Regions from separate parts of the Kitasatospora sp. NPDC058170 genome, predicted to be linked through region 1. Evidence: riboswitches for the same ligand, from Rfam matches in the RefSeq annotation. Region 1 holds a riboswitch; each other region holds the start of a gene.
What was found. A riboswitch is a leader RNA that binds a small molecule or an ion and turns the genes downstream of it on or off. The one in region 1 is predicted to bind cobalamin.

Region 2: another riboswitch for cobalamin. It lies ahead of ACFVVX_RS07740 (CoA-acylating methylmalonate-semialdehyde dehydrogenase); the one in region 1 lies ahead of ACFVVX_RS30690 (HoxN/HupN/NixA family nickel/cobalt transporter).
Region 3: another riboswitch for cobalamin. It lies ahead of ACFVVX_RS29550 (prenyltransferase/squalene oxidase repeat-containing protein); the one in region 1 lies ahead of ACFVVX_RS30690 (HoxN/HupN/NixA family nickel/cobalt transporter).
Region 4: another riboswitch for cobalamin. It lies ahead of ACFVVX_RS14140 (FecCD family ABC transporter permease); the one in region 1 lies ahead of ACFVVX_RS30690 (HoxN/HupN/NixA family nickel/cobalt transporter).

Annotation. Positions count from the first base shown of each region.
Region 1 covers NZ_JBHVUV010000033.1:802-8,231, forward strand. The annotation lists gene efp (elongation factor P) at 1-253, opposite strand, end outside; gene ACFVVX_RS30685 (M24 family metallopeptidase) at 337-1,443, opposite strand; gene ACFVVX_RS30690 (HoxN/HupN/NixA family nickel/cobalt transporter) at 1,567-2,742, opposite strand; cobalamin riboswitch at 2,775-2,969, opposite strand; gene ACFVVX_RS30695 (ArsR/SmtB family transcription factor) at 3,065-3,469, shown strand; gene ACFVVX_RS30700 (SRPBCC family protein) at 3,511-3,990, opposite strand; gene ACFVVX_RS30705 (RNA polymerase sigma factor) at 3,987-4,466, opposite strand; gene ACFVVX_RS30710 (DUF3995 domain-containing protein) at 4,638-5,099, shown strand; gene ACFVVX_RS30715 (Fpg/Nei family DNA glycosylase) at 5,147-5,956, opposite strand; gene ACFVVX_RS30720 (AAA family ATPase) at 6,059-6,961, opposite strand; gene aroQ (type II 3-dehydroquinate dehydratase) at 7,113-7,430, opposite strand, start outside.
Region 2 covers NZ_JBHVUV010000005.1:2,036-9,465, reverse strand. The annotation lists gene ACFVVX_RS07750 (enoyl-CoA hydratase/isomerase family protein) at 1-215, opposite strand, end outside; gene ACFVVX_RS07745 (acyl-CoA dehydrogenase family protein) at 215-1,345, opposite strand; gene ACFVVX_RS07740 (CoA-acylating methylmalonate-semialdehyde dehydrogenase) at 1,362-2,861, opposite strand; cobalamin riboswitch at 3,078-3,269, opposite strand; gene dhbA (2,3-dihydro-2,3-dihydroxybenzoate dehydrogenase) at 3,615-4,367, shown strand; gene ACFVVX_RS07730 (isochorismate synthase) at 4,450-5,628, shown strand; gene ACFVVX_RS07725 ((2,3-dihydroxybenzoyl)adenylate synthase) at 5,625-7,217, shown strand; gene ACFVVX_RS07720 (isochorismatase family protein) at 7,320-7,430, shown strand, end outside.
Region 3 covers NZ_JBHVUV010000030.1:35,822-43,251, forward strand. The annotation lists gene ACFVVX_RS29540 (rhodanese-like domain-containing protein) at 1-490, opposite strand, end outside; gene ACFVVX_RS29545 (carboxymuconolactone decarboxylase family protein) at 770-1,309, shown strand; cobalamin riboswitch at 1,467-1,623, shown strand; gene ACFVVX_RS29550 (prenyltransferase/squalene oxidase repeat-containing protein) at 1,727-3,502, shown strand; gene ACFVVX_RS29555 (hypothetical protein) at 3,499-4,722, shown strand; gene ACFVVX_RS29560 (CbiQ family ECF transporter T component) at 4,793-5,947, shown strand; gene ACFVVX_RS29565 (ABC transporter ATP-binding protein) at 5,944-7,430, shown strand, end outside.
Region 4 covers NZ_JBHVUV010000011.1:5,349-12,778, forward strand. The annotation lists gene ACFVVX_RS14110 (RNA polymerase sigma factor SigF) at 1-209, opposite strand, end outside; gene ACFVVX_RS14115 (anti-sigma regulatory factor) at 371-781, opposite strand; gene ACFVVX_RS14120 (GNAT family N-acetyltransferase) at 1,026-1,502, opposite strand; gene ACFVVX_RS14125 (nuclear transport factor 2 family protein) at 1,512-1,913, opposite strand; gene ACFVVX_RS14130 (ABC transporter substrate-binding protein) at 1,979-2,974, opposite strand; gene ACFVVX_RS14135 (ABC transporter ATP-binding protein) at 2,983-3,774, opposite strand; gene ACFVVX_RS14140 (FecCD family ABC transporter permease) at 3,774-4,751, opposite strand; cobalamin riboswitch at 4,940-5,059, opposite strand; gene sodN (superoxide dismutase, Ni) at 5,196-5,591, opposite strand; gene sodX (nickel-type superoxide dismutase maturation protease) at 5,777-6,217, shown strand; gene ACFVVX_RS14155 (CGNR zinc finger domain-containing protein) at 6,292-6,876, opposite strand; gene ACFVVX_RS14160 (amino acid ABC transporter ATP-binding protein) at 6,989-7,430, opposite strand, start outside.

The DNA.
Region 1 (7,430 bases):
CCATGAACACGAAGTTCTCGCCGTCCTTGTACGAGAACTGCATGCCGCGCTTGTCGACATTGGCGGTCTCGACCTTGGTGCCGGCGTTGAAGGTCTTGTCGACGACCTTGCCCGTCAGGACCTCCTTGAGCTTCGTGCGCACGAAGGCCGGGCCCTTGCCGGGCTTGACGTGCTGGAACTCGACGACGGACCAGAGCTTGCCGCCCTCCAGCTTGAGGACCATGCCGTTCTTGAGATCGTTCGTGGAAGCCACGGGCGCACTAACTCCTGGATATAGCTGTCAAGGAACCAAGGGTTGCGTCCTGCCTCCCGCAGCAGCCGCTCGACGGCCGCGGGTCACAGGGCGAGGAGCTCCTTGGTGGTGATGGTGAGCAGCTCGGGCCCGCCCTCTTCGAGGGGGCGCACCACGAGCGTGTCCTCGATCCGGACACCGCCCTTCCCCGGGAGGTGGACCCCAGGACCGACGGTGACCGGCACGCGGCTGTCCAGTTTACCCATGTCCGAGGGCCCCAGTCGCGGCGCCTCCCGGATCTCCAGCCCGATGCCGTGGCCGACCGGGTGGGGAGAGGTCTCGGTGTGCCCCGCGGCCTGGAGGATCTCCCGGGCGGCCTGGTCGGGTACGTACTGCTCCACACCCGGACCGAGCGCCTCCCGCGCGGCCCGCTGGGCCCGGAACACCAGCCGGTGCAGCTCCACCTGCCAGGGCGCGGGCGCGGCCCCGATCACGAAGGTCCGGGCGGTGGAGACGCCGTAGCCGCGGTACTGGGCACCGAGCACGACGGTGAGGAAGTCGCCCTCCTCGACCCGGCGGTCGGTGGGCTGGTGGGCCTGCTGCCCGGAGTGGCTGCCGGTGCCGACGGACACCGGGAAGGCCGCCCGGTCGGCGCCGTGGTCGATCATCCGGCGCTCCAGCTCCATCGCCAGGTGCCGCTCGGTGCGGCCGACGAGGATCGACTCCAGCAGCTCGCCGAGCGCCTGGTCGGCGATCTCGGCCGCGATCCGCAGGTCGGCGATCTCGTGTTCGTCCTTGACCACCCGCAGCCGTTCGACGACCTGCGCGAGGTCCGCCAGCCGGACGCCCTCGGCCAGTCCGGCCACCGCGCGGTGCCGGCTGACGGTCAGGTCGTGCTCCTCCACGGCGAGGTCCGCCACCCGCAGCCGGACGGCCGCGGCGGCCGCGGCCAGCACGGTGTCCGCCCCGGCGGCCACCGGCAGCTGGGTGATGTCCTCACCGATCGCGCGGTCCCCGGTGTCGTCCGGCGGCAGGTCGTCCGGCAGTGCCAGCACCACCCGCTCCCGGGTGAGCAGCACGCTCGCCCCGCACGGCGGGCAGCCGGTCAGGTACCGGACGTTCGCCGGCCGGGTGATCAGCGCCGCATCGGCCCCGGACGCACTGCAGTGCTCCCTCAGCCGCTCCCGCCGGCCCGCGTACGCATCAGCCATGCGTCGAGCCTACGGAGCCCCACCCCGATCCGCCCGCCGAGCAGACCCGACCGGGCAGCCGCCGCCCCCGGCCCCGGGCCCCGCCCGGGTTCGCGGTCCGGGCGGGCGGCGGCGCCGACGGCCTCAGCCCTCCGCCGGAGCCGAAGCCTGGGTCGAAGCCGGGGTCGAAGCCTGGGCCAGGACCGCGCCCTCCCCCGCCGCCGGGGTCCAGCGCTGTTCGACCCTGGCCAGCCGCCAGTAGGCGATCGCCGCGCCCCAGACCACCACGAAGAGGCCGACGAGCACGTAGCCGACGTTGTCCAGCGACAGCTCGGCGATCCACCCGCTGACCGGGTCGGTCAGGTCCAGCTTCTCGTGCAGCACCCCCACCAGTTCGATGGTGCCGATGACGAAGGCCACCGCGATCGACAGCCCGGTGATGGTCAGGTTGTAGAACACCTTGCGCACCGGGTTGGAGAACGCCCACTGGTAGGCGAAGTTCATGAACGTCCCGTCCAGCGTGTCGAACAGGCTCATCCCCGCCGCGAACAGCAGCGGCAGGCAGACGATGGCGTACCAGGGCAGGCCCGCCGCCGCGCCGGAGCCGGCCATCACCATCAGCGTCACCTCGGTCGCGGTGTCGAAGCCGAGGCCGAGCACCATGCCCACCGGGAACATCTGGCCGGGCCGGGTGATCGAACGGGTGGCCCGGTTCAGCAGCCGGGCCAGGAAGCCGCGCGCGTTGAGGTGCTCCTCCAGCTCCGCCTCGTCGAACCGCCCGGCCCGCATCGACCGGAACACCTTCAGGATGCCCAGCAGGGCGACCAGGTTGAGCGCGCCGATCAGGTAGAGGAAGGCCCCGGAGGCGGTGGTGCCGACCACGCCGAGCCACTTGTGGGTGGCGGACTCGTCGTCCATCAGCGTGTTGGCCAGCTGGGCGCCGCCCGCCACCAGGGCGGCCATCAGGACCACCATCGAGGAGTGCCCGAGGGCGAACCAGAAACCCACCGAGACCGGCCGCTTGCCGTCCGCCATCAGCTTGCGGGTGGTGTTGTCGATCACCGCGATGTGGTCCGCGTCGAAGGCGTGCCGCATGCCGAGCGTGTAGGCGGTGACGCCCAGGCCCACCCCGAAGACCTGGGTACCGACCTCGTACTCCTGCGGGGCGACCAGGAAGACGAGCGTCCCGAAGGCCACCACGTGCATGGCCAGGATCACCCCCATGAGCCCTGCCGTGCGGATCGTGTCCTCCCGCCTCCAGCGGAAGGACGGCAGCACCGCGGGTGTCGCCGGCACAGCGGCGGTTTCGGGCAGGGTCATCGTGGGATCACGCTCCAGCACCTCGTGGAATGACGTTCGTGAGATGCCGTGGCCGGTCTCCTGGCTTACGGGGCGTCCGTACCCGCCTTCCCAGGCGCGCGAGGCACCCAGTGGCGTCGTGGCTACGGACGACTCCCCCCGATCACAGTGGCGAGGGCCGCTCCGGACTGGGGACCCCTGAAGGTCCGTCACCGGTCTTCCCGAACACCACGGCGGGCAACACCGTAGGGGCCGGAACAGCACCCTTGCAAGGCTGCGCACCTGCGCAGGTGTCCAGGATCACAGCCCGCCGGCCGCGCGGGGCGGCTGCAAGAATGGGCCCATGCATCTCGTACCGGCCGACCGCGCGGGCCAGCGCACCATCGACGGGCACCGGGTCTGCGAGGCCATCGCCGCGATCGGCGACACCGCGCACGTCCGCTCCTGGGCCGAGCGGTTCTCGCTGCTCGCCGACCCCGGGCGGCTCGCGCTGCTGCTCGCCCTGCACCGGGCCGGGCCGCTCGCCGTCAGCGACCTGGCCGTGGCCACCGGTATGCGCGATCCGGCCGTCTCCCAGGCGCTGCGGCTGCTGCGCACGGCCGGCGCCGTCACCGGCGACAAGGACGGACGCGTGGTGCGCTACCGGCTCGTGGACGACACCATGCGCCCCCTGCTCGACGAGTGCGCCGCCGCCGAGCACCACGAGCCCGCCACCGGGCGCCCCGGACCGGCCGCCGCCACGGGCTGACCGCCCCCGGGCCCGGTCTGGCGCACCCGCGGGGCGCGGCCTCAGCCCTCCCGGACCAGGCGTTCGAAGCGGTGCAGCGAACGGTCGGCGAGCGGCTCGGTGACGGGCCGCAGGGCGCGGCCGAGCGGGCCCGCGCCGGGCAGCCGGAAGGCGCCGAGGAAGGCGAAGCGGGTGCCGTCCGACTCGGGCCTGGCGGCCAGGCCGCCCAGCAGGAAACGGCTGCGCATCAGGCACCAGCCCGGCGTCAGCTCGACGTCGAAGCGGGCGCGCAGGCGGGAGTGGCCGACCACCAGGGCCTGTCGGCGGCCCTCCGCCGGGCCCTCCCCGAGGCGGACCGAGCGGATGTCGGGCAGCCAGCGCGGCAGCCGGCCCTCCAGGTCCGCGGCCACCGCCCAGACCTGGTCGAACGGGGCGTCGATCACCGCCTCGTGGACGGCGCCGCCCGGGGTGGCGGCGGCGATGACGTGCAGGCGGCGGACCGGGTCGAAGCCGGCCACCGGCCAGGGAATGCGCTCGGTCACTGCTGCCACGCCCTTCGGAAGCTGAGTCGGGCCCGGGACAGCCGGGACTTCACGGTGCCGGTCGCCACGCCCAGCAGCTCGGCGGTGGCCCGCTCGTCCAGGCCCTCGATGTCACGCAGCACCAGGACGGCGCGGTGCTCGGGGGTGAGCCGGGCGAGGACGTCCTCGATGTCGGTGGCGAGCTGCGGATCGCCGGGGCGGGGCAGCTCGGAGAGGTCGGCGGGGACGCAGCGGGCGACCCGCCGCACGTGCCGGACGGCCTCGCGGACGGCGATCGAGCGGACCCAGCCGAACAGCGCCGCCGGGTCCTTGAGCTGGCGCAGCCGGCGGAACACCGCGATCAGCGCCTCCTGGGTCGCGTCCGGCCCGTCGTCCAGCGCGATCGGGCCGCAGAGCCGGCGCACGTACGGCGTGACCAGCTCCAGCAGCTCGCTGACGGCCAGCTGGTCGCCGCGCTGGGCGGCACGGACCAGCACGGCGGTTTCCGTCGGGGTGTCGGGACCATCCACGTCCGATCAGAGGCGCCGCGGCGGCCGGACGTTCCCTCGCCCCCGCCGCTTTCCGCTGTGACGCTCGCCACAGGAACGTCCGCCCGCCGGGGCGGCTCCTGTGGGGCGACACACTGCCGGGACACCCGAGGGGCCGTCATGAACCGCCGCCGTACCGCCGCACTCGCCATCGCCACCGTGCTCGCCGCCGACGGGCTGCTGCACGTCTACTGGGCCACCGGCCGCACCTGGCCGGCGCCGGACACCGCGACGCTGTCGCAGGTGGTGCTCAACGCCGACGTGCCGTTCACCCCGCGGGTGGTGCTGCCGCTCGCCGGGCTGCTGTTCTCGGGCGCCGCGCTGGTGGCGGCCCGCGGCGGGCTGCTGCCCGCCACCGCCCGCCGGCTGCCGGCCCTCGCCCTGCACTGGGGTCCGCGCGCGGTGGCCGGCGGACTGCTCGCGCGCGGACTGGCGGGGCTGGTCTGGGCGGCCGGGATCGGCGCCGCGACCGACTCGGCCTTCTACCGGCTCAACCTGGCCCTCTACACACCGCTCTGCCTGGCCGGCGCCGCGGCCGCGTGGACGGTGGCCCGCGGCGCCGGGCAGCGCGCACCGCACTGAGCGCGGCCCCCACGGAGCGCGCGCCGCCCGCGGTCACCCGAGGCCGGTCAGACCCGCTGGCAGCCCGGGCACCAGAACAGGTTGCGCGCGGCGTGCGCCTCCGTCCGGACGTCGGTGCCGCAGACCAGGCAGGGCATGGCGGCCCGGCGGTAGACGTAGACCTCGCCGCCGTGGTCGTCGACCCGCGGAGGCCGGCCCATCGCCTCGGGGGTGTGCTCCGGCCGGACGGTGTCGATCCGGCCGGCGCCGACGCCCTCGCGCATCAGGTCGACCAGGTCCGCCCAGATGGCGTCCCACTCGGCACGGCGGAGGTCGCGCCCGGCCCGGTGCGGGCTGATGCCCAGCCGGAACAGCACCTCGGCGCGGTAGACGTTGCCGACGCCGGCCAGCACCTTCTGGTCCATCAGCAGGGCGGCGACCGTCGTCCGGCTGCCGGATATCCGCCGCCAGGCGGGCTCCGGATCGGCGTCCGCGCGCAGCGGGTCGGGCCCGAGGCGGGCGGCGACGGCGTCCTTCTCGGCCCCGGTGATCAGCTCGCAGGTGTTGGGGCCGCGCAGGTCGGCGTAGCCCTCGTCGTTCTCCAGGCGGAGCCGGACCAGCCCCACCGGCTCGGGCGCGGGACCCTCGGCGAAGGTGAAGCCGCCGTAGAGGCCGAGATGGATGTGCACCCAGGCGCCTTCCTCGAACCCGAGGAAGAGGTGTTTGCCGGTCGCCTCGGCCTCGGCCAGCACCTGGCCGTCGATCAGGGCGGCGCCGTCCGCGAACCGGCCCTGCGGGCTGGACACGCGGACCGGGCGGCCGCCGAAGGCCGTGCGGTTCTCGGCGGCGAGACGGTGGATGATGTGGCCTTCCGGCACGGGCGTCGGCTCCCCCCGCTGGTTCGACAGGACGTGTCCATCATCGCAGCCGGCACCGACACTCCGGCCTGGTCAGCGGGCCCGCCGGGCATCGGCCGGAGGTCAGCGGACCGGGATCCCCATCAGCCGGGCCAGGATCACCCGGTCCAGCTCGGCGGCGGTGGCGGCGACGTCCAGGTGGGAGTTGTCGATGATCGGCAGCCCCGAGTTGTACCAGCCCGCCATCCGCCCGTGGATCCGGGCCACCTCCTCGTCGCTGAGGCGGCGGTTGCCGCTGCGCCGGGCGTTGCGGCTGAGCACCGAGTCCAGGCTGGGCAGCAGCACCACGGGGATCATCCCGGGGCCGATGTGCCGCTTCCAGCCGCCGAGGCCGATCGCCGGGCGGTCGGGGAAGACGGCGTCGTCGATGATGCAGGAGATGCCGTTGGCGAGGTAGTTGCGGCAGGCGAAGCCGCAGGTCCGACGGGCCAGCCGGTACTGGGCCTCGGAGGCGTTGTTCCAGCCGGACTGCGGGTTGGCGAAGCCGGACTGCACCCACTCGCGGACGTCGTCCAGGCTGATGTGCGCGGTCGGGGTGGGTCGGCGCTCGGCCCAGTGCCGGGCGACGGTGGTCTTCCCGGCACCGGCCGGGCCGATCAGCAGGACGGCCAGCGGGCCGGCCGGCATGTGCTGCTGCGGCGGGTGGGACGGGAGCTGCACGGGTGCCCCGGAGGGCAGCAGGAAGTGCCCGGTCGACCCCGCGGGTACCGGCGCGCTCGGCGCCGGCCGGGCGGCGGCGGGCACCGGAACGCCGACGGGCGGCCCCGGCGGCGGCGGGACCGGCGGCACGGCACCCGGAGGCACGGCAGCGGGCGGCACCGCGACGGGAGGCACCACCGAGGGCGGCGCCGGCGGGTGACCGCCGTACCCGGGCTGCGGCGCGGCGGTGGCGGTACCGGGGTACGCCGGGGCCGGCGGAGCGACGGGACGTGGGGGGAGCTCTCCACCCCCGGAGTACTGCGTCACGGTCACCTCCCGACATCTTTCAGCGGGGACACTACACGGCGGCCCGGCGGCGGGCACAGTCCGCCGCCGGGCCGACGCCGAGCCGCCACCAGGCCGCTGACCAGGCCTCAGCCCCGGATCACCGGGGAGTCACCGGGGAGTCACCAGCCGGTCAGCGCGTGGTGAGCTGCTCGGCGAGGGCGCGCAGGGCCAGTTCGTACGAACCGAGGCCGAAGCCGGCGATGGTGCCCGAGGCGACCGCGGCGATGACCGAGGTGTGCCGGAAGGTCTCCCGGGCGTACGGGTTGGAGATGTGCACCTCGATCAGCGGGGCGGTCCGCTGGGCGGCGGCGTCGCGCATCGCGTACGAGTAGTGGGTGAAGGCACCCGGGTTGATCACCACGGGCACCCCGCCGTCGGCCGCCTCGTGCAGCCACTCCACCATCCGCTGCTCGGAGTTGGTCTCGTGCACCTCGACCTCGAAGCCGAA
Region 2 (7,430 bases), on a different contig from region 1:
ACGATGTCGCCGCCCGCGCAGAAGGCGCGCTCCCCGGCCCCGCTGATGACGACGGTCGCGACCCGGTCGTCCCGCTCCCAGTCGTCCAGCGCGGCGGCGATCCGCCGCACCATGGCGTGGGTGAGGGCGTTCAGGGCGGCCGGGCGGTTGAGGACCACCAGGCCGGCCCGGCCCTCCCGCTGGACGAGGACCTCGTTCGTCCCGCTCCCGGCCATCACGCGGCCCCGGTCAGGCCGCGGGCGACGATGACGCGCATGATCTCGTTGGTCCCTTCCAGGATCTGGTGCACCCGCAGGTCGCGGACGATCTTCTCGATGCCGGACTCGGCCAGGTAGCCGTAGCCGCCGTGCAGTTGGAGCGCGGCGTTGGCGACCTCGAAGCCGGTGTCGGTGGCGTAGCGCTTGGCCATCGCGCACAGCTCGGGCGCCCGGGGGTCGCCCTGGTCGAGCGCTGCGGCCGCCCGCCACACCAGCGATCTGGCGGCCTCCAACTCCGTTGCCATGTCCGCCAGTCGGAACTGCAGCGCCTGGGCGTGCAGCAGCCGGGCGCCGAACGCCTCCCGGTCGGCCAGGTAGCCGGTGGCGCGCTCCAGCGCGTCCTGGGCGCCGCCGATCGAGCAGGCGGCGATCCCGATCCGGCCGCCGTTGAGGCCGGTCATGGCGATCCGGAAGCCCTCCCCCTCGGCGCCGAGCAGGCGGTCGGCCGGCAGCCGGACGCCGTCCAGCAGCACCTGGCGGGTCGGCTGCGCGTTCCAGCCCATCTTCTTCTCGTTGGGGCCGAAGGAGACGCCCGGGTCGTCGCGTTCGACCACGAAGGCGGAGATCCCGGACGCCCCCGGGCCGCCGGTGCGGGCCATCACCACGTACACCTGCGCGGCGCCGGCTCCGGAGATGAACTGCTTGACGCCGTCGAGGACGTAGCCGTCGCCGTCGCGCACCGCCCGGGTGGTCAGCGCGGCGGCGTCGGAGCCCGCGCCCGGTTCGGTCAGGCAGTAGCTGGCCAGGCTCTCCATCGAGCAGAGGCCGGGCAGCAGCCGGGCGCGCTGGTCGTCGCTCCCGTAGCGGTCGATCATCCAGGCGACCATGTTGTGGATCGACAGGTACCCGGCGATGGACGGGCAGCCGGTGGCCAGCCCCTCGAACACCAGCACCCCGTCCTGCCGGCCGAGCGCCGAGCCGCCCTGGTCCTCCCGGACGTAGACGCCGCCGAGCCCGAGTCCGGCGCCCTTGCGCAGCACATCGACCGGGAAGTGCTTGTTCTGGTCCCACTCCACCGCGTTCGGGGCGAGGTGCTCGCGGGCGAACCCCCGGCAGGTCTCGGCGATGGCGCGCTGATCCTCCGTCATGGTGTGCACGGCGGCCTCAGCCCATCGTCGGGATGGTGAAGCTCGCGCCCTCCTTGACCCCGGAGGGCCAGCGCGAGGTGACGGTCTTGGTCCGGGTGTAGAAGCGGATCGAGTCGGGCCCGTGCTGGTTGAGGTCGCCGAACCCGGAGCGCTTCCAGCCGCCGAAGGTGTGGTAGGCCACCGGGACGGGGATCGGCACGTTGACGCCGATCATCCCGGTGGTGACCCGGCGGGTGAAGTCCCGCGCGGTGTCGCCGTCCCGGGTGAAGATCGCCACCCCGTTGCCGTACTCGTGCTCGCTGGGCAGCCGCAGCGCCTCCTCGTAGTCCGCCGCGCGGACCACGCACAGCACCGGGCCGAAGATCTCCTCCCGGTAGATGCGCATCCCGGGGGTGACCCGGTCGAAGAGGGTGGCGCCGAGGAAGTAGCCGTCCTCGTACCCGGGCACGGTCAGCCCGCGGCCGTCGACGACCAGTTCGGCACCCTCCTCGACCCCGGCGTCGAGGAAGCCGCGCACCCGGTCCAGGGCGTCCCGGCCGACCAGCGGGCCGAAGTCGGCCTCGGCGTCGTGCGAGGCGCCGACCCTGAGCGCGGCGATCCGCTCGGTGAGCTTGGCCACCAGGGCGTCGGCGGTCTCCTCCCCGACCGGCACCGCGACGGAGATGGCCATGCAGCGCTCGCCGGCCGAGCCGTAGCCCGCGCCGATCAGGGCGTCGGCGGCCAGGTCGAGGTCGGCGTCCGGCATCACGATCATGTGGTTCTTGGCGCCGCCGAAGCACTGCGCGCGCTTCCCGCGGGCGGCCGCGGTGGCGTAGACGTACTGCGCGATGTCGGAGGAGCCGACGAAGCCCAGCGCCGCCACCCGGGGGTCGTCGAGCAGCGTGTCGACCGCCTCCTTGCCGCCGTTGACGACGTTCAGCACGCCCGGCGGCAGACCGGCCTCGACGAAGAGCTCGGCGAGGCGCAGCGGCACCGAGGGGTCCCGCTCGGAGGGCTTGAGGATGAAGGCGTTTCCGCAGGCGATGGCCGGTGCGGCCTTCCACAGCGGGATCATCGCGGGGAAGTTGAACGGGGTGATGCCGGCGACCACGCCGAGCGGCTGGCGCAGCGAGTACACGTCGATGCCGGTGCCCGCGCTGTCGGTGTACTCGCCCTTCAGCAGGTGGGGCACCCCGGCCGCGAACTCGACGACCTCCAGGCCGCGTTGGAGGTCGCCGTGGGCGTCGGCGACGGTCTTCCCGTGCTCGGCGGACAGCAGCCGGGCCAGCGGCTCGCGTTCGGCCTCGACCAGCTGCAGGAAGCGCAGCAGCACGCGGGCGCGGCGTTGCGGGTTCCAGGCGGCCCACTCGGTCTGGGCCTGTTCGGCGTCGGCGATCGCCGCCTCGGTCTCGGCCCGGCCGGCGAGCGGTACGCGCGCCTGGACGGTGCCGGTGTTGGGGTCGTACACGTCGCCGAACACCCCGGAGGTGCCGGTGACGTGCTTTCCGCCGATGAAGTGGGTGAGCTCACGGACCATCACAAGCCTGCTCTCGTCAGGATGTCGGGAGGATCCGAGGGCTGGGGCACGGCAGGGGTCGGCGCCGCGCGCCGCGGTGGGCGGGTCACGGGGTGCCGGGTTCTGCCTGGCGCGGTGGAGACCGTCAGGGTGACGGGTGTGCCGCGGCCGTCGCAGGATCACCAGGGCCAGGAGGAACACAGACCGGTGCCATGCGTGTTTGCTCCATCCTCGTGGACAACACGGAACACCCGCAGTCGGTATCCTGACTCCCGGATCAGCGCGCGCCACCCGGCCTTCCCGGCTGGCTGCCAGTGGCTGGTACTGCGGTGACGCGCTCCCCGGTCACAGTGGCGGGACCGTGCCGGATTCACACCGGCTTCCCTGCACTGCGGGCCTTGGTTCACGACCATATAGTTGGACGTCCTAGTAAGTCCAGGGTGCCGTGCCCCCACCGAGCCCCAGGCGCAAGGGCTCCCCGGCCTGAACCCCTCCGCCGGACATGCCACTTAGGCAAGGCTAACGTCATGTCGGGCGCCCAGCCCGCCACAGCGCCCGGGCGGCAACAGGACCGGGAAGGGGGCGGGGCGGCCGCTGGAGCCCGCCAATGCGGTTAGGCTAACCTTACCTCACTGTCTCGCAAGCCTGTCCGACAGCCGCCGCGCTCCGACCTCAGGGAGAACGTCCATGCCACCCGCCCTCAGCCGCGTCCCCAGACCGCGTCGCACCGGCCGGGCCCCCGGCAAGTCCGCCGCCACGACGGCGCGGTGACCCGTGGCATCGATATCCACCGATGAGTTCAAGGGCCGGACGGCCCTGGTCACCGGCGCCTCCCAGGGCATCGGGGCCGCCGTCGCCCGCCTGCTGACCGACCGCGGGGCCCACGTCGTGGGCAGCGACCTGTCACCCTCCGGGCCCTCGGTCCACCGCCTCGACGTCACGGACGCCGGGGCCGTCGAGCGGCTGGTGGAGCAGGCGGAGCGGGAGCACGGACCGCTCGACATCCTGGTCAACGTCGCGGGCGTGCTGCACTCCGGACCCGCCCTGGACACCAGCGACGAGGACTGGCAGCGCACCTTCGCCGTCAACACCACCGGGGTGTTCCACACCTGCCGCTCCGTCGGGCGCCGGATGGCCGAGCGCGGCCGGGGCAGCATCGTCACCGTCGGGTCCAACGCCGCCGGCGTCCCCCGGATGAACATGGCCGCGTACGCGGCCTCCAAGGCGGCCACCACGATGTTCATGCGCTGCCTGGGCCTGGAGCTGGCCGCCTCCGGGGTGCGCTGCAACCTGGTCTCGCCCGGGTCCACCGACACCCCGATGCAGCGCGCGCTGTGGACCGACGACGACGCCGAGCGCCGGGTCCTCGAAGGCGACCCGGCCACCTACCGGGTGGGGATCCCGCTCGGCCGGATCGCCGCGCCCGAGGACGTCGCCGAGGCGGTCCTCTTCCTGGCCGGCGACCGCGCGCGGCACGTGACCATGCACGACCTCTACGTCGACGGCGGCGCCACCCTGCGGGCCTGACCCCGACCCGGGCGGCCCGGAAGCGCCCGCCCCTTCGAGTCCCACCACCCCGGTGCCCCCGGCACCGGCAGAACGGAGCACCATGACCACGGCTTCCGAGGCCCGGTCCCCCGTCGCGGCGCCGCTGGACGGCAGCGCACTGCTGGCCGCCTACCGCCCGGCCGCCGACCGGGCCTTCCTCACCGGCCCGACCCGGACCCTGCTCGCCGAGGGCGTGCACCGGTCCGTCCCCGACCCCGCCGAGGCCGGCCGGCTGCTGGCCGCGGCGCAGGCCGAGGGCCGCGACCCGGTCGTGGTCGGCGCGATCCCCTTCTCCCCCGGGCGCCCCGCCGAACTGTTCATCCCCGAGCGGGTGCTGCGGGCCGAGCCGATCCGCGGCACCCGCGCCGCCCCCGCCCCCGCCCGGGCGGCGCGGGCCGCGTGGACCAGGCGTCCCGTCCCCGCGCCCGGGGGCTACCGGGACGCGGTCGCCGAGGCGGTACGGCTGATGGGTCAGGACCCGGAGCTCGCCAAGGTCGTCCTCGCCCGCACGCTGGAGCTCACCTCCCCCGGCGGCACCGACATCCCCGCCATGCTCGGCCGGCTGCTGGACCGCGACCCGCACGGCTACACCTTCGCCGTGCCGGCCGGCGGCACCGCCACCCTGGTCGGCGCCAGCCCCGAGCTGCTGGTCTCCCGTCAGGGCGGCCGCGTGGTGTCGAACCCGCTGGCCGGGTCCGCCGCCCGCAGCACCGACCCGGTGGAGGACCGGCGCCGGGCCGAGGAGCTCGCCCGCTCCCCCAAGGACCTCGCCGAGCACGCCTTCGTGGTCGACGCCGTCCGGCAGGCGCTCGCACCGCACTGCGACGACCTCGTCGCCCCCGCGCAGCCCTCGCTCGTCCGCACGGCCGCCATGTGGCACCTGTCCACCACCGTCACCGGGACGCTGCGCGACCCCGCCACCAGCGCCCTGGACCTCGCGCTGGCCCTGCACCCCACCCCGGCGGTCTGCGGCACCCCGACCGACCGGGCCCGGGAGCTGATCGGCACCCTGGAGCCCTTCGACCGCGGCCTCTACACCGGCGTGGTCGGCTGGGGCGACGCCGCCGGCGACGGCGAATGGGTCGTCACCCTGCGCTGCGCCGAGGCCGACGGCGAACGGCTGCGGCTGTTCGCCGGCGCCGGCGTGGTCGCCGCCTCCGTCCCGGAGCACGAACTGGCCGAGACGGCGGCGAAGTTCCGGACCTTCCTGCACGCCGTCGGACTGGAGAACGCCGAATGAGCCTCTACCCCCCGGAGGTCGCCGACCGCTACCGCGCGGCCGGCTACTGGACCGGCGAGACGCTGGACACCATGGTCCGCCGCCACGCCGCCGCCACCCCGGAGCGGATCGCCGTCACCGACGGCGACCGCCACTGGAGCTACGCCGAGCTGGACGCCCGCGCCGACCGGCTCGCCGCCGGGATGCTCTCCCGCGGGCTGCGCAGGGGCGACCGCGTCGTGCTGCAACTGCCCAACGTGGCCGAGTTCTTCGAGGTGTTCTTCGGCGCGCTGCGGGCCGGCGTGGTCCCGGTGATGGCCCTCCCGGCGCACCGCCGGGCCGAGATCTCCTACTTCTGCGAGTTCGCCGAGGCCAGGGCGCTGTTCGTCGCCGACCGCCACGAGGGCTTCGACCACCGCGAACTGGCCGCCGAGGTGTGCGCGGCGGTGCCCGGCCTCGGCGAGGTCTTCGTGGTCGGCGACCCCGGGCGCTTCACCCCGCTCGCCGAGCTGCGCGCCGACGCCCCGACCGCCCCGGCCGACCCCCCGACCGCCGGCGACCTCGCCTTCCTCCAGCTGTCCGGCGGCAGCACCGGGCTGCCCAAGCTGATCCCCCGCAGCCACGACGACTACCTGTACAGCGTCCGCGAGTCGGCCGTGATCTGCGAGCTGTCGCCCGCCAGCGTGTACCTCTGCGCGCTGCCCGCCGCCCACAACTTCGCGCTCAGCTCGCCGGGCACGCTCGGCACCCTGTTCGCCGGCGGGCGCGTCGTGCTGGCCCGCGAGCCCAGCCCGGCCACCGCGCTGCCGCTGATCGCCCGCGAGCGGGTCACGATCACCGGCGTCGTCCCGCCGCTGGCCCTGGTCTGGGCACAGAGCGCCCCCGCCGCCGGCCACGACCTGTCCAGCCTCGAACTGCTCCAGGTCGGCGGCGCCAAGCTCAGCGAGCAGGCCGCCCGCCGGCTCGGCCCGGCGCTCGGCTGCCGGCTCCAGCAGGTGTTCGGGATGGCCGAGGGCCTGGTCAACTACACCCGCCCCGAGGACCCGGAGGACACCGTCCTCACCACCCAGGGCCGCCCGATCTCGGCCGACGACGAGATCCGGATCGTCGACGACGAGGACGCCGACGTGCCCGAGGGGACGACGGGACACCTGCTGACCCGCGGCCCCTACACCATCCGCGGCTACTGGCGGGCGCCCGAGCACAACGCGCGCTCCTTCACCCCCGACGGCTTCTACCGCACCGGGGACCTCGTGCGCCGCACGCCCACCGGCCACCTGGTCGTCGAGGGCCGCGCCAAGGACCAGATCAACCGGGGCGGCGAGAAGGTCGCGGCCGAGGAGGTCGAGAACGTCCTGCTCGCCCACCCCGCGGTGCACGACGTGTCGGTCGTCGCGGTCCCGGACGACTACCTGGGCGAGCGCAGCTGCGCCTACGTGATCCTCCGGCCCGGTGCCGAGCGGCCCCGCCCCGCCGTGCTGAAGGCCTTCGTCCGCGCCGCCGGCCTCGCCGACTACAAGGTCCCGGACCGTGTCGAGTTCGTCGACGACTTCCCCAGCACCGGTGTCGGCAAGGTCAGCAAGAAGGACCTCCGCACCGGCTCCCGCTAGCCTCGCCGACAGCCCTGCCGTCACCACCGGCCCGCCCCACCAGCGCCACCAGCCAGCCCCACCAGCGCCACCAGCCCTGACCGCCCAGAAAGGCCTCCCCGCATGGCACTGCCCGCCATCGCCCCCTACGAGCTGCCCGGCCCCGCGGACCTCCCACCCCGCAAGGTGCCGTGGCAGGTCGACCCGGCGCGGGCCGTCGTCCTCGTCCACGAC
Region 3 (7,430 bases), on a different contig from region 1:
GCGCGGAGGCGTGCTGTGCGCGCGCCAGCTCCTCGGTCAGGCGCGGCTCGACCAGGTCCGGCCGGCCCACGCTTCCGATCAGCAGGGACCCGCCGGTGAACGCGGCGACGGCGTGCCCTTCGTGCTCCAGTACGTAGGAGGTGTGGTGCGGGGTGTGCCCCGGAGTGGCCACGGCCCGCAGCACCAGGCCCTCGTCGATCTCCTCGACGTCGCCGTCGGCGACCGCGACCCGCTCGTACGCCACCGACGCCCCGGCGGGCACCAGGTAGCGGGCGCCGGTCACCCGGGCCAGCTCCAGACCGCCGCTGACGTAGTCGTTGTGGACGTGCGTCTCGGCGACCGCCGCGATCCGCACCCCGCGCCGGGCCGCCGCGGCGATCACCCGGTCGATGTCCCGCGGCGGATCCACCACCACCGCGGTCCGGGGCCCGCCCGCGAGATGGCTCCGGTTGCCCAGGCCTTCGGTCTCCAGGATGTCGGCAAAGAACACGGCACACTCTCCCTCGTCGCGCAGTTACCCCCCGGGGTATCTGGATCCACCGTAACAGAAATACCTGGGGGGGTATTTTTGGGAGGGTGCGACGGTCGCCACACGGACCGGTTCACGCTCGTGCCGACGGAAGGGCCCGCGCTCGTCGGCGGCCGGCCGGGGCCGTCCTGCGGGCCGTTCGCCCGCCGCCGGTATTCAGCAATCCGGAAGATGGTCCGGCTGTCCGGGGGCCGGGAGCATGGGGCGGTCCACAGCCGAACCGCCCGGAGGGAACGCATAGTGCCGCACATCAGGATCGGGAACGACCTGCCCGGTATCAGTGGTCTGATGGTGGAGCGCCCGGATACGGCCGCGCCGCTGAACCAGCTGGCCGAAGCGCTGCTGCGCGGCCCGTCCCCGCTGCCGCGCGGTGAGCGGGAGCTGATCGCCTCGTACGTGTCGGAGCTCAACGGGACGCGGTTCTGCTCCGAGTCGCACGGGGCCTTCGCGGCCGCCCAGCTCGACGGCGGCCTCGACGTGGTGACGGCAGTGAAGACGGACCTCGAAACCGCGCCGGTGTCACCGCAGTTGCGGGCGCTGCTGCGGATCGCGGCCGAGGTGCAGGCGCAGGTCGGCCCGGTCTCGGAGGCGGCCGTCAAGGCGGCGCGCGCGGAGGGGGCGGGCGACGGGGAGATCCACGACACCGTCCTGATCGCGGCGGCCTTCTGTATGTACAACCGCTACGTCGACTGTCTCGCCACCGAGCTTCCGGCGGACCGGAGTTACTACACCGAGGGAGCCGTGCGGATCGTCGAGCGCGGCTACGGCAGCCCGCGCTGACCGGCGGCGCCACCGGGTACCGCACCTGACGCCGCACGACGGTCCTCGCGCGATCCACTGCGCGAGGGCCGTCGTGCCGTGTCGGCCACGGGTGTTGGCGTTCGGGGGGCCGCTGTCCGGGTCGGTGAACTCGGCGGTGTGCGGCCGGGCGACACGTTGACCACGGATTGTGCGCCGTGGTCTGATGAAGCGTTTTTTCCTCCTCGGCAGCAGGGGAAGCCGGTCCGAATCCGGCGCTGACCCGCAACCGTAGGCCTGGTCCCCGAGAGGGGCACGGGCGAGCCGGAATGCCTGCGCCGGGGGTTTTCGAGCAACACGAGCGCCGTCGCGGACTGCGGTGCGATGGTGACGGCTGCCCCGGTACGGGCACGCCGTTCGCTGCGCACGGCCCCGCGTCGACCGACTGGGGAGTGTCCGGTGAAGGTCCGCAGCACCCGTACGAGCGGCAGAGACCGCCGCACCCTGTCCCTCGCCGCGGCCACCGCGTTCGCCGTGGCGGCGGGCAGCGCCGTCCTGTTCGGCTACTCCGGCTCCGCCGCCGCCGACCCGATGGACGAGTGCACCGCGACCTCCGGCGCCGTCGTGGCCGTCGACTTCGGGCCCTGGGGCGGCGGCATCGTGGGCGGCTGCGACGCCCACCCGCCCACCGGGATGAACCTGCTGCACAACGCCGGGTTCAGCACCGCCACCCTCGCCCACGACGTCACCACCCCGCAGCCCGGCGGCCGGACGCCCGACCTCGCCAAGGGCTCCGGCTACCTCACCGCCCCGGCCAGGCTGCTCGACGGCCACTACTACGAGGCCTTCCCCGACTCCGGCTTCGCCGACTTCGGCCTCACCATCGACGCGGCCTTCGCCCTCGCCGCCACCGGCACCGACGACCCCGCGCTGCGCCGGATCGCCGACTTCCTCGACGGGCGCGGCACCGACGGCAGCGGCCGCACCGCGGACGACTGGACGGGGATCGGCTCCGAGTACGCGGGCGGCGGCTCGATCGGCAAGGAGGCGCTGCTGGCCGAGGTCGTCGGCCGGGACCCGCACCGCTTCGGCGGGCAGGACCTGATCGCCGCACTGGCGAAGACGGTCTGCGCCGCACCCAGCCCCGCGCCCGACACCTCCTGCGCGGCGGCGGGCAACTACACCTACGCCACCTCGGTGTTCTCCCAGGCGCTCGGCATCATGGCGCAGCTGCGGGCCGGGGACACCGCGGCGGCCGCCGGCCCGGTCGGCTACCTGAAGGGCCTTCAGCACCCGGACGGCTCCTGGCCCAGCCTGATCCCCGCCACCGGGGACTCGGACGTGGACAGCACCGCGATGGCCGCGATGGCCCTCGCGCTGCTCACCGACGACCCCGCGGCGCAGCAGGCGGTGGACCGGGCGGCGGCCTGGATCGCCGGCCGGCAGCTGGCCGACGGCGGCTTCCCCGGTGCGGCCGGGGACTCCACCAACTCCGCCGCCCTCGCCGTCCAGGGCCTGAGCCTGCGGGCCGCCTCGTACGGCGCGGCGATCGCCCGGGCCCGGGACTTCCTGACCGGGCAGCAGAACGCGGACGGCGGCTTCAACGTCGCGGCCGGGGGACAGCAGGGCTCGGACGTCCGGGCCTCCACCCAGGCGCTGGGCGGGACGGTCGGGACCTCCTTCGGGACGCTGAGCCGCCCACTGGGCGGGACGCAGCCGACCGGTTCGCCCTCGCCGACGGCGTCCCCCACGGCGACCACTTCGCCGACGGCCACCGGCTCCCCGACGGCGACCGCCTCGCCGACCGCGACGACGTCCCCGACCGCGACCGCCTCGCCCACCGCGACCACGTCCCCGACCGCGACAGCCTCGCCCACCGCGACCACGTCCCCGACCGCGACGGCGTCCCCGAGTGCGACCGCCTCGCCGACCGGGACCGGGACCGCCACGCCGACCGGCACCATCCCGACCGGCACGCCTCCCGAGTCCGCCCCGCCCGCCGGCGGCGCCCCCGCCCCCGGCCGGACCGACAACCGCCCGGGCCCCGGCGACTCCACCGCGTACCCCGCGGTCCCGGTCCGCCTCGACGTGCCCGTGCCGTCCGGCTCCGGTCTCGCGAGCACCGGCACCGAGGTGGAGCCGATCGCCCTCACGGCCCTGGCCCTGCTGCTGGCCGGCGGCGCCGCCGTCGCCTACGCCCGCCGTACCCGTTCGTCCGCTGGGAGGCACCGGTGAACCGTTCGACGCTCAACCGGCCGGCCGGAGTTGTGGCCGTGCTGACCCTGCTCGCCGCCGCGCTCGGCCTGGCCGGCCCGGCGGCGGCGGACCCGCTGCCCCTCGGCCGCTGCACCACGAGTTCCGGGGTGGTGCTCGCGGTGGACCTCGCCAAGTGGGGCGGCCCGCTGCTGCGCTCCTGCGGCACCACCCCGACCACCGGGTACACCCTGCTCAACCAGGGCGGCTGGCGGACCGCCGGCACCGGGCACGACGGCCCGGCGTTCATCTGCCGGATCGGCTACAGCGGCTACCAGGGCGGCAAGCAGTTCCCGCCGCCCGAGCAGGAGAAGTGCGTGCTGACGCCGCCCGCGACGGCGTACTGGTCCTACTGGCACGCCGACCCGGGTGAGAACACCTGGTCGTACAGCCAGCTCGGCGCGATGAGCTACCACCCGAAGCCGGGCAGCGTCGACCTGTGGATCTTCGGCGCGACCAACATCGAGGGCACCGAGGGGCGTCCGGCGTACTCGCCCGACACCGTCCGGGCGCTCAACGCCGAGCCGGTGGGCGAGGGCACGGGAGGGACCGGGACGGCCGGCACGACCGGTTCCTCCGGTTCGACCGGCTCCGCAGGTACCTCCGGCACGACCGGGACCTCCGGTTCGACCGGCTCCACGGGCACGACCGGCTCCACCGGCTCGGCGGGTTCGACCGGCACGGCCGGCACGACCGGCTCCGGTTCCGCCGGCGCAACCGGAGCCGGTCAGGGAACGGCCGCCGGTGGTTCGACCGGCGGCGGCACGGCGGGCAGCGGTGCCGCCGCCGGCGGAGGAGGCTCCGCCACCGGGGGAGCCGGCTCCGGCGGCACGGGGCGCAAGCCCGCACCCTCCACCGCCGCCCGGACCACGCCGCCGCCCGCCACCGGCGCGGCCCCGGAGACCACGGCCACCGAGCCCCCGCCCGCCGACCCGTCGCCCGAGCAGCCGCCCGCGCCCACCGCGGACCCGGCCGCCGCCGTGACACCCACCGACACCCCGGCCGCCACCCCGGAGACCACCCCTCCCACGGCCACCCCGTCGCCCTCCGGCACCTCCCGGGTGGTGGACGCCGAACCGGTCGCCGACGCGCCGCACGACACGGGTTCGATCGCGCCCGGCCTGGTCGCCGTGGCGATCGTCCTCGGGCTCGGCCTCGCCACGCTGCTGGCCGCCCGGCGCCGCCGCCGGCAGGCGGACTGATCCTGTGCCGACCCCCCGCCCCGCCGAGCGCACCGCCCGGCCCCCGGAGCCCGTCTCCGGGTGCCGCCGGGTGCCGCGTACCCTGCACCCGCTGGCCTGGTGGATCTGGGCGCTGGCCCTCGCCACCGCCGCGGGCCGCACCACCAACCCGCTGATCCTGCTGACCGTCCTCGCCGTGCTCGGCTACGTGGTCACCGCCCGCCGCACCGAGGCCCCCTGGGCGCGCGGCTTCCGCTACTACCTGTGGCTGGCCTTGGCCGTGGTGGCGATCCGGGTGGTGTTCCGCTGCGTCTTCGCCACCGGCATCACCCCGCAGGACCACCTGCTGTTCTCCCTCCCGCACCTCCCGACGCCCGCCTGGTACGCGGGGATCGAGATCGGCGGACCGGTCTCGCTGGAGGCCACCCTCTCGGCGGCCTTCGACGGGCTGCGCCTGGCCTGCCTGCTCTGCTGCATCGGCGCGGCCAACACCCTGGCCAACCCGAAGCGGGCGCTGCGGGTGCTGCCGGGCGCCCTGTACGAGCTGGGCGTCGCCGTGACGGTCGCGGTCAGCGTCGCTCCGCAGCTCGTCCAGAGCGTCCAACGGGTCGCCCGGGCCCGGCGGTTGCGTGCCGGAGGCCGGTCGGGGGTGCGGGCGATGCGCGGCATCGTGGTCCCCGTGCTGGAGGACGCGCTGGAACGCTCGCTGCGGCTCGCCGCGGCGATGGACTCGCGCGGCTACGGCCGCTCGGGCACCGCGACCCGGCGCTCCCGCCGGGCCACCGGAGCGCTGATGCTGGCCGGCATGGCCGGGCTCTGCGCGGGCGTGTACGGCCTGCTCGACGGCACCGCGCCCGCCCTGCTCGGCCTGCCCGCCCTGGCGGGCGGCGCGGCACTCTGCTGCGCCGGCCTGGTGCTGGGCGGCCGCCGGGTGAGCCGCACCGGCTACCGGCCCGACCCGTGGCGGGCCGCCGAGTGGGGCGTCGCGGCCTGCGGGGTGATCGCCGCCGTGGTGCTGTTCGCCACCGTCGGCTACTCCGCCACCGAGCTCAACCCCTCGCTCCACCCGCTCGTCTGGCCGCCGCTGCCGGCCGTCCCGACGGCCGCCGTGCTGCTCGCGGGCGCCGCCGGCCTGATCGCCCCGCAGCCCGAGCGCGGCCCCGCGCGCACCGCGGCGCCCGCCCCGGGCGCCGCCCGACCGTCCGACCGCACGCCCGACCGCACGCCCGCCGAGGTGGCCAAGTGATCCGTTTCGACCACGTCGCAGTCCAGTACGAGGGTGCCGCCGAACCGGTGCTGCGCGATGTGGACCTGTACGTCCCCGAGGGCGAGCTCTGCCTGGTGGTCGGGCGGACCGGCGCGGGCAAGTCCACTCTGCTCGGCGCCGTGAACGGCCTCGTCCCGCACTTCACCGGCGGCACCCTGCGCGGCAGCGTCACCGTCGACGGCCGGGACACCGCCGACCACCCGCCGCGTGAACTCGCCGATGTCGTGGGCGTGGTCGGCCAGGATCCGCTGGCCGGCTTCACCACCGACACGGTGGAGGAGGAACTCGCCTACACCATGGAGCAGTTGGCGATCCCTCCGGAGGTCATGCGCAAGCGGGTGGAGGAGACCCTGGACCTGCTCGGCCTGGCCGAGCTGCGGCACCGCGCCCTGCACGAACTCTCCGGCGGACAGCAGCAGCGGGTGGCCATCGGCTCGGTGCTCACGGCGCACCCGCGGATCCTGGTGCTGGACGAACCCACCTCCGCCCTCGACCCGACCGCCGCCGAGGAGGTGCTCGCCGCGATCACCCGGCTGGTGCACGACCTCGGCGTCACCGTGCTGCTCGCCGAGCACCGCCTGGAGCGCGTCGTCCAGTACGCCGACCGGGTCGCCTACCTGCCCGGCGACGGCACCGTCGTGCACGGCCCGCCCGCCGAGGTCTTCGCCCGGACGGCGATCGCGCCACCGGTCGTGCACCTCGGCCGGCTGGCCGGCTGGCAGCCGCTGCCGCTCTCCGTGCGCGACGCCCGCCGGGCCGCCGCCCCGCTGCGGGAGCGCCTCGCCGCCGACCCCCTCCCGCCGCCGCGCCGCCCGCCGGGCGAGGGCGAGGAGGTGCTCGCCGCCCGCAAGGTGGTCGTCCGGTACGGGCCGGTCGCCGCCGTCCGGGAGGTCGACCTGGAGCTGAGGTCCGGGCAGGTCACCGCGCTGATGGGCCGCAACGGCTCCGGCAAGTCCTCGCTGCTCTGGGCCCTGCAGGGCTCCGGCCCCCGACAGGCCGGCACCGTCCGGGTCACCGCCGGGGGCCGGAGCAGCGACCCCAAGCGGCTCTCCGCCGCCGAGGCGAGGCGCCTGGTCGGCCTCGTCCCGCAGACCCCGACCGACCTGCTCTACCTGGAGTCCGTCGCCGAGGAACTCGCCCAGGCCGACCGGGAGTCGGCCACCGCCGACGGACCCTCCGCGCGGGAGGTCCTGGACCGGCTGGCGCCCGGCATCGCGGGCGGGACGCACCCGCGCGACCTCTCCGAAGGGCAGAAGCTCGCCCTGGTGCTGGCCGTCCAACTCGCCGCCGCGCCCCGCGTGGTGCTGCTCGACGAGCCGACCAGGGGCCTGGACTACCGGGCGAAGGAGGCGCTGATCCGGATCGTCGACCAGCTCGCGGCGGAGGGGCGCAGCGTCGTGGTCTCCACCCACGACGTGGAGTTCGTGGCCGCCGCGGCGGACCGGGTGGTGGTGATGGCCGA
Region 4 (7,430 bases), on a different contig from region 1:
GCACTGCGCAGTACCTCGGCCGCCGGCTCCTCGGGGGACGGCGGGGGCGAGGGCGTCTGCGACGGTTCGGACGTCGGCTCGGTCGGCTGGCTCATCCGGTGGGCGTCCTTCGGGTGCGCTTCGTCGTTGGCGGCGAGGCCGGGAACGCTCGCCTGGGTCGGTACGGCAGGGCCCGCCGTCGCGAGGCCGGTACGGTCCAGATCACTCACGGCCATTCCCCCGTTCCGTTCCGGGAGCACCGGGACCGTGGGGCGGCCCCGGATTCGTCTCGTTGGTCGTACCGCGTGGTGGGCGGTACCGGGAGCCGTCCGCCGGCCCCTGGCGGGGTGCCGGGCGGACGGCCCTTGTTCGGTGCTGCTGCGCTACCGCACTAGTGGGCGACGGACCCGCCGCGCTTCTTGTGCAGGCTGATCGACACGGTCTTGTCCTCGCCGACCGACGAGTCCACCTCGCCGGCCAGGGCGGAGAGCACCGTCCAGGCGAAGGTGTCCCGCTCGGGGGCCCGGCCGTCCGTGGTCGGGGCCGAGACGGTGACCTTCAACGAGTCGCCGACCAGCCGGAACTCACAGGACAGGACCGAGCCGGGCACCGCCTGCTGGAGCAGGATGGCGCAGGCCTCGTCCACCGCGATCCGCAGGTCCTCGATCTCGTCCAGCGTGAAGTCCAGCCGGGCCGCCAGCCCCGCCGTCGCTGTTCGCAGCACCGAGAGGTAGGCCCCCGCCGCGGGCAGCCGGACCTCCACGAAGTCCTGCACTCCGGGCTCGCCGTCGATCTGGGACACCCTCACCTCCTGGGTGACGCGCTGTGCTTCCGGGCCGGTGGCCGCGGCACTGTCTGTTGCTTGGCTCAACTGCTTCGCCCCAACTGTCCAGAGGGGTGGTGCGGTACGTACCGGTCATACCCCTGGCCGGACGCCGCGCATCCGCCCGAGACGTTACCGTTTCCGGCCCCGGTGCGGGAGTCACTCATGGTAAGCCATCGCGACACAGGGTGGCAGTGGTCGGACCGGACTTGCAAGGGGCTGCTCAGCGCGCGCCGGCGGCGGCGAGTGCGTCCCCGGTGAGCCGGTGGACCGTCCACCCGTCCATCGGCACCGCGCCGAGCGACTTGTAGAAGTTGATCGAGGGCTCGTTCCAGTCCAGCACCGACCACTCCACCCGGGAGTAGCCGCGGTCCACGGCGATCCGCGCCAGTTCCAGCAGCAGCGCCTTGCCGTGGCCGCCGCCGCGGGCCTCCGGGCGGACGTAGAGGTCCTCCAGGTAGATGCCGTGGGTGCCGCGCCAGGTCGAGAAGTTGAGGAACCAGACCGCGAAGCCGACCGGCTCACCGGTGGTGTCGTCCTCGGCGATCAGGCCGAACAGCGCCGGGGCGGCGCCGAACAGCGCCTCCCGCAGCTGCTCCTCGGTGGCCACGGCCTCCTCGGGCGCCTTCTCGTACTCCGCGAGTTCGCGGATCATGGCGTGGATGACCGGGACATCGGTGACTGCGGCGGTGCGGATCATGCCACGAGCCTACTGGGCCGGTCCGCCGTCGTCCCAGGACTTGTTCTCGTCCCAGGCCTGGACCGAGGTCTGGTCGACGATCCGGCCGTCCCGCAGGTCGGCGATCGAGCTGACCAGCACCCGGATCCCGTCGGGATAGCGGCAGGACTCCAGGAAGGCCACGTGGTCGCCCTGGAGCACCACCTGCTCCAGCCGGTGCGTCGTCTCGCGGCCGTAGGCGTCGCTCAGCATCGCGCCGATCTCCGCGCGGCCGTGCACCACGAGCGGGTGGCTGGGCTGGGTCTTGCGGTCGACCATGCGCAGTTCGGCGTCGTCGGCGTAGAGCGCGAGCAGGGCCTCGGCGTCGCCGCGTTCGATCCCCTCGCGCAGCGCCCGGGTGTCGAAGGCGGGCGGCGCCGCCGTGGTGGTCATGATGTCGCTCCTCCGGTCGCTTCCGTCGGCTCGTACCTTCGAGCGTACGCCCGCCGCGGGGCCGGTCAACCGGCCGTCACACCGCGCAGATAGGCCGCGAGCGCGGTGATCGCCGCCGGGTTGCGGGGGCTCTCCACCAGGTCGACGTAGTCCAGGACGAAGATCCGGTCGTTCCTGATCGCGGAGACCCCGGCCAGCGGCGGGAAGGACTTCAGGAACTTCCGCTTCGCCTCGGCGCCGGTCTCGCCGTAGTTGTTGATCACGATCACCTCGGGGTTGCGCTGCACCACGCTCTCCCAGCCGACGGTGGTCCAGGAGTCGGCGAGGTCGCCCATCACGTTGCGCCCGCCGGCCTTGGCGATGATCTCCTCCGGTGCGGCGAACCGCCCGGAGGTGTACGGCTTGTCCTCGCCGCTGTCGTAGAGGAACACGCTCGGCCGCTGCTCGGGCTGCGGTACGGCGGCGACCTGGGCCCTGAACCCGGCGATCAGCCTGTCGGCCCGGTCGCGGACGTCGAAGATCTCGCCGAGGTTGGCCAGGTCGGTGTACAGCGCGTCCAGCGGGGACATCACCCCGCGCTCCGGGCCCTTGCCGCTGCGGCAGGACTCGCTCAGCACGTAGGAGTCGATGCCGAGCCCGGCGAGCGCCTGCGGGGTGAAGCCGTCGGCGTCGCTGAAGCCGTAGTGCCAGCCGGCGAAGACCAGGTCGGCCCTGGCCTCCAGCACGATCTCCTTGGTGATCTGCTGCTTGGAGAGCCACGTGGTCCCGGCGTAGCCGTCCTTCCAGGCCACCTTGTCGACCTGGCCCTTCTCGTCGGGCATCACGTAGCCGGCCATCCGGTCGGCGAGGCCGAGCGCCAGCATCAGCTCGGTGATGCCGACGTCGTTGGTCACCACCCGGGCGGGCTTCGTCTTGAAGGTCGCCTTGGCGCCGCAGTTGTCGACGGTCACCGGGTAGTGGGCGGAGCCGGCGGCGGCACCGCCGGCGGGGGCGATCTCCGCGCCGCAGGCGGTCAGGGCGAGGGTGAGCAGGGCGGCGGTGGCAACGGCCTTGGTACGCATACGAGGTCCTAGGGTCGGTCGAGCGGGTCGAGCGGGTCGAGGCGGTCGAAGAGCAGGTGGACGGCGCCGGTCAGCGGATGCCGCACCGGGGTGGCGCGCACGCCGAACACCTCGGCCAGCAGCGCGGGTCGGAGCACCTCGGCGGGCGGCCCGGAGGCCACGATCCGGCCGGCCTCGATCACGTACAGCAGGTCGCAGTGGCCGGCCGCCAGGTTGAGGTCGTGCAGCGCGGTGAGCACGGTCGGCCCGGCCTCCCGGACGAGGGCCAGCACCTCCAGCTGATGGCCGATGTCCAGGTGGTTGGTGGGCTCGTCCAGCACCAGCACCCGCGGCTCCTGGACGAGCGCGCGGGCGATCAGCACCCGCTGCTTCTCTCCGCCGGACAGGCTGAGGAAGCCGCGCCCGGCCAGGTGGTCCGCGCCGGCCCGGCGCAGTGCCCCGGCGCAGCGCTCCGCGTCCTGCGCGCTCGGTCCGGCGAAGGCGCCGCGGTGCGGGAGCCGGCCCATGCCGACCACCTCGGCCACCGTGAAGTCGAACTCGGCGGAGTGCTCCTGGGGCAGCGCGGCGACCCGCCGGGCGGCCTCGCGCGGGGCGAGCGCGTGCAGGTCGGCGCCGCCCAGCCGGACGGCGCCGGCGGCGGGCCGCAGCGCCCGGTAGACGCAGCGCAGCAGCGTCGACTTGCCGCTGCCGTTCGGCCCGACCAGGCCGACCACCCGGCCGGCGGCGGCGCTCAGGGTGATGTCGTGGACCAGGCGGGTCCCGGCGAGGTCGACCGAGACCCGGTCGAGGTCGATGTCCATCAGCGGCCTCCGAAGGTGTAGCCGCGACGGCGCATCAGCAGCAGGAAGCAGGGCACGCCGAGGACGGCGGTGACCACCCCGACCGGCAGTTCGGCGGGGGCGAGCACCACCCGCGAGACGATGTCCACCCAGACCAGCAGCAGCGCGCCGGCGAGCGGGGCGACCAGCAGCACCCGGCGGTGCCCGGCGCCGACCAGCATCCGCGTCAGGTGCGGCACCATCAGCCCGACGAAGCCGATCGCGCCGCTGACCGCGACCACCGTGCCGGTGACGGCGGCGGTCACCACGAACAGCTCGCGGCGCAGCCGGTCGGCGTCCACCCCGAGCGAGGCGGCCGTCTCGTCGCCCATCGCGAGCGCGTCCAGCCGCCCGGCCGAGCAGGCCAGGTACGCCAGGCCCGCCAGCACGGTGGCGGCGGCGATCGGCACCGAGCCCCAGGTCGCCCCGCCGAGGCTGCCGAGCATCCACATCATGGCGCTGCGGGCCGCCTCGCCGCGCGCGGCGCCGAACACCATCAGTGCCGTCACCGCCGAGAAGCCGTAGGACATCGCGGTGCCGGTGAGGACCAGCCGCAGCGGAGTGAGGCCGAAGGCGGACCGGGCGGCGGCGTACACCAGCACCATCGCCAGCAGGGCCGCGCCGAAGGCGGAGACCGACAGCGCCCAGACCCCGAGCGAGGCGAGGGCGCCGAGCAGAAGGACGGCGTTGGCGCCGACCGCCGCACCGGAGGAGATGCCGAGCACGAACGGGTCGGCGAGCGCGTTGCGGACCATCGCCTGCACCGCGACGCCGGTGGCCGCGAGTCCGGCGCCGACCACGGCGGCCAGCACCGTCCGCGGCAGCCGGATCTCCCAGACGATCGCGTACGCGGCGGCCTCCTCGGCCTCCAGCCGACCGCCCGTCAGTCCGGCGCCGAGCAGCCGCAGTACCCGCGCCCAGCCGAGTCCGGAGGCGCCCAGGGCCACCCCGCAGACCATGGACAGCAGCAGCGCCGCGGCCAGGGCGGCGGCCAGCGGTACGACGGGTATTCGGCGGAGCGGTGCGGTCGCTGCGGTGCTCAACGGGGGCGCGCCTTAGCCTCGGGCGGTGGTCCGGGCGGGGGCGGCGGGCCGGGGCATCAGGGTGTGCCGGAGCGCCATCCCCTCGCAGTCCACGGCGAGTTGTCGGGAGGTCAGCGCCCCAGGGCGATCGGGCTCGCGGGGCCGGGGCCCCGCCTACCGTTGCGGGTCAGCGCCGGATTCGCACCGGACTTCCCCCTCGGGACGCCCTGGCAGCATAACAACTGCTCGGGCCGGTCAACCCTTACCGGTGCCGGGGCGGAGCCTCCCGGGAACGTTCGGAAGACCGGGAGCGCCCCGGAACGCACGACCGCCCCCGTCCGGCGGGCCGGAGGGGGGCGGTCGAAGGCGACTGAGCGGCGATCAGGCCTGCTTGGTCTCCCAGAAGATCTTGTCGACCTCGGCGATCAGGTCGAGCAGGGCCTGGCCGGTGGCCGGGTCCGTCGACGCCTTGGCGGCCGAGGCGGCCTTCAGGGTGTCGTTGATCAGCTGGTGCAGCTGCGGGTACTTCTCGAAGTGCGGGGCCTTGAAGTAGTCGCTCCACAGCACCGAGATGTGGTGCTTGACGGCCTCGGCGCGCTGCTCCTTGATGATCAGGGCGCGGGTGCGGAACGCCGCGTCCTCGTTGGCCTGGTACTTCTCCTGGGTGCCCTTCACCGACTCGGCCTCGATCCGGGCCTGCGCCGGGTCGTACACGCCGCAGGGCAGGTCACAGTGGGCGTGAGCGGTGGCACGCGGTGCAAACAGACGAGAGAACATGGGAGTCCTTCCTTAGATCGTCTTCCCGCGCCCGAGATTACCCCTCCGGCCACCGGGTTTCGCGATCGGGCAGTCGGCCTAGGGCAAAAGGCGGAGCCGGAACCGGGCCAATCCGGACATCGGCGGGTGACGGTCCGTACGGCACACTGGGACGCGGCGAGCCGGGAGGAGGAGTCGTGGCGCGGATGGTGCAACCGGAGGGCGGCACCCCGGGGGGTGTCGCCCCGTTCGGGCTGATCGACGTGGCGGGCGACTCGATGGTGCCCACCCTGCGCGAGGGCGACCAGCTGGTCGTCCGGTACGGCGCGCGGATCAGGCCGGGTGCGGTGGTGGTGTTCCGCCACCCGTTCCAGCAGGACCTGCTGGTGGTGAAGCGGGCCGGGGCCCGGCGGCCGAAGGGCTGGTGGCTGCTGTCGGACAACCGGCCGATCGACAGCGACAGCCGCAGCTACGGCGCGGTGCCGGACGAGCTGGTGCTCGGCCGGGTGCTGCTGCGGCTGCGGCCGTGCCCGGCCTGGCTGGCGCCGGGCCGGCGGCTGGAGCGGCTGCTGCTCCGCGGCCCGCTGGCCCGGGTGCCGGGGCTGGCCCGCCGACTCGGGGTCTGGGTGGACCCCGACGAGTTCTGAGGCAGCTCGGGGCCAGGGCGTGTTCGCAAAGTCGCCGCGGACCCGGCGGGACTTTGCAAACACCCCGCACGGACCTAGGAGGCCGCAGCGGCCTCCTGGGCCTCCAGGCGCTTGCGGGCCCGGTACGCGGCGACGTTGGCGCGGGTGGCGCAGCGGTCGGAGCAGTAGCGGCGGGAGCGGTTGGTCGAGGTGTCCAGGTAGGCGTTGCGGCAGGGCGCGGCCTGGCAGATGCCGAGCCGGTCGGCGCCCAGCTCGGTGAGGTGGACGGCCAGGCCCATGCAGGCGACGGCGCTGAAGTGCGCGGTGGCGGTGGGCGAGTTGTCGGCGAGGTGCAGGTGCCAGCGGGGGCGGCCGGCATCGTCCAGGTAGTCGTGCCCGGAGACCAGCGGGCTGACGGGGTACTCCATCAGCAGGCTGTTCAGCAGGTCGACGCCCCGGATCTCGTCCCCCTCGGCGGCGGCCTCGAAGACCCCGCGCAGCCGGGTGCGGACGCCGCGCAGTCGCGGCAGGTCCGCCTCGTCGGCGAGCGCGGCGGCCCGCGAGGAGTCGGAGAACAGGCCGCGGACGGCCTCCACCGAGGTCAGCGAGTCGGTGCCGCGCTCGGGTTCCTCGGTGTTGACCAGCCGAACGGCCAGGTCTGCGTACGAGGCGAGCTCCACGGTGGTCCTTTCAAGCGTTGGTAACGGGCTTAGTGCCTCCAGCCTATTACCTTGGCGGGGCAAACGCAGGGCGCCCGGCAGGACCGGCCTGCCGGGCGCCCAGGGGGTGCGCTCAGAGCACCTTGGAGAGGAACGCGCGGGTGCGCTCGTGCTGGGGGTCGGTGAGCACGTCGCGCGGGTTGCCGGCCTCGACCACCACACCGCCGTCCATGAACACCAGCGCGTCGCCGACCTCGCGGGCGAAGCCCATCTCGTGGGTGACGACGACCATCGTCATGCCCTCCTCGGCCAGGCCGCGCATGACGTCGAGGACGTCGCCGACCAGCTCGGGGTCGAGCGCGGAGGTGGGCTCGTCGAAGAGCATCAGCTTGGGCTTCATCGCGAGCGCGCGGGCGATCGCGACGCGCTGCTGCTGGCCGCCGGAGAGCTGGGACGGGTAGTTCTTCGCCTTGTCGGAGAGGCCGACCCGCTCCAGCAGGACCATCCCGCGCTCCCGGGCGGCGGCCCGGCTCTCGCCCTTGACCTGCACCGGCGCCTCGATGACGTTCTCTATG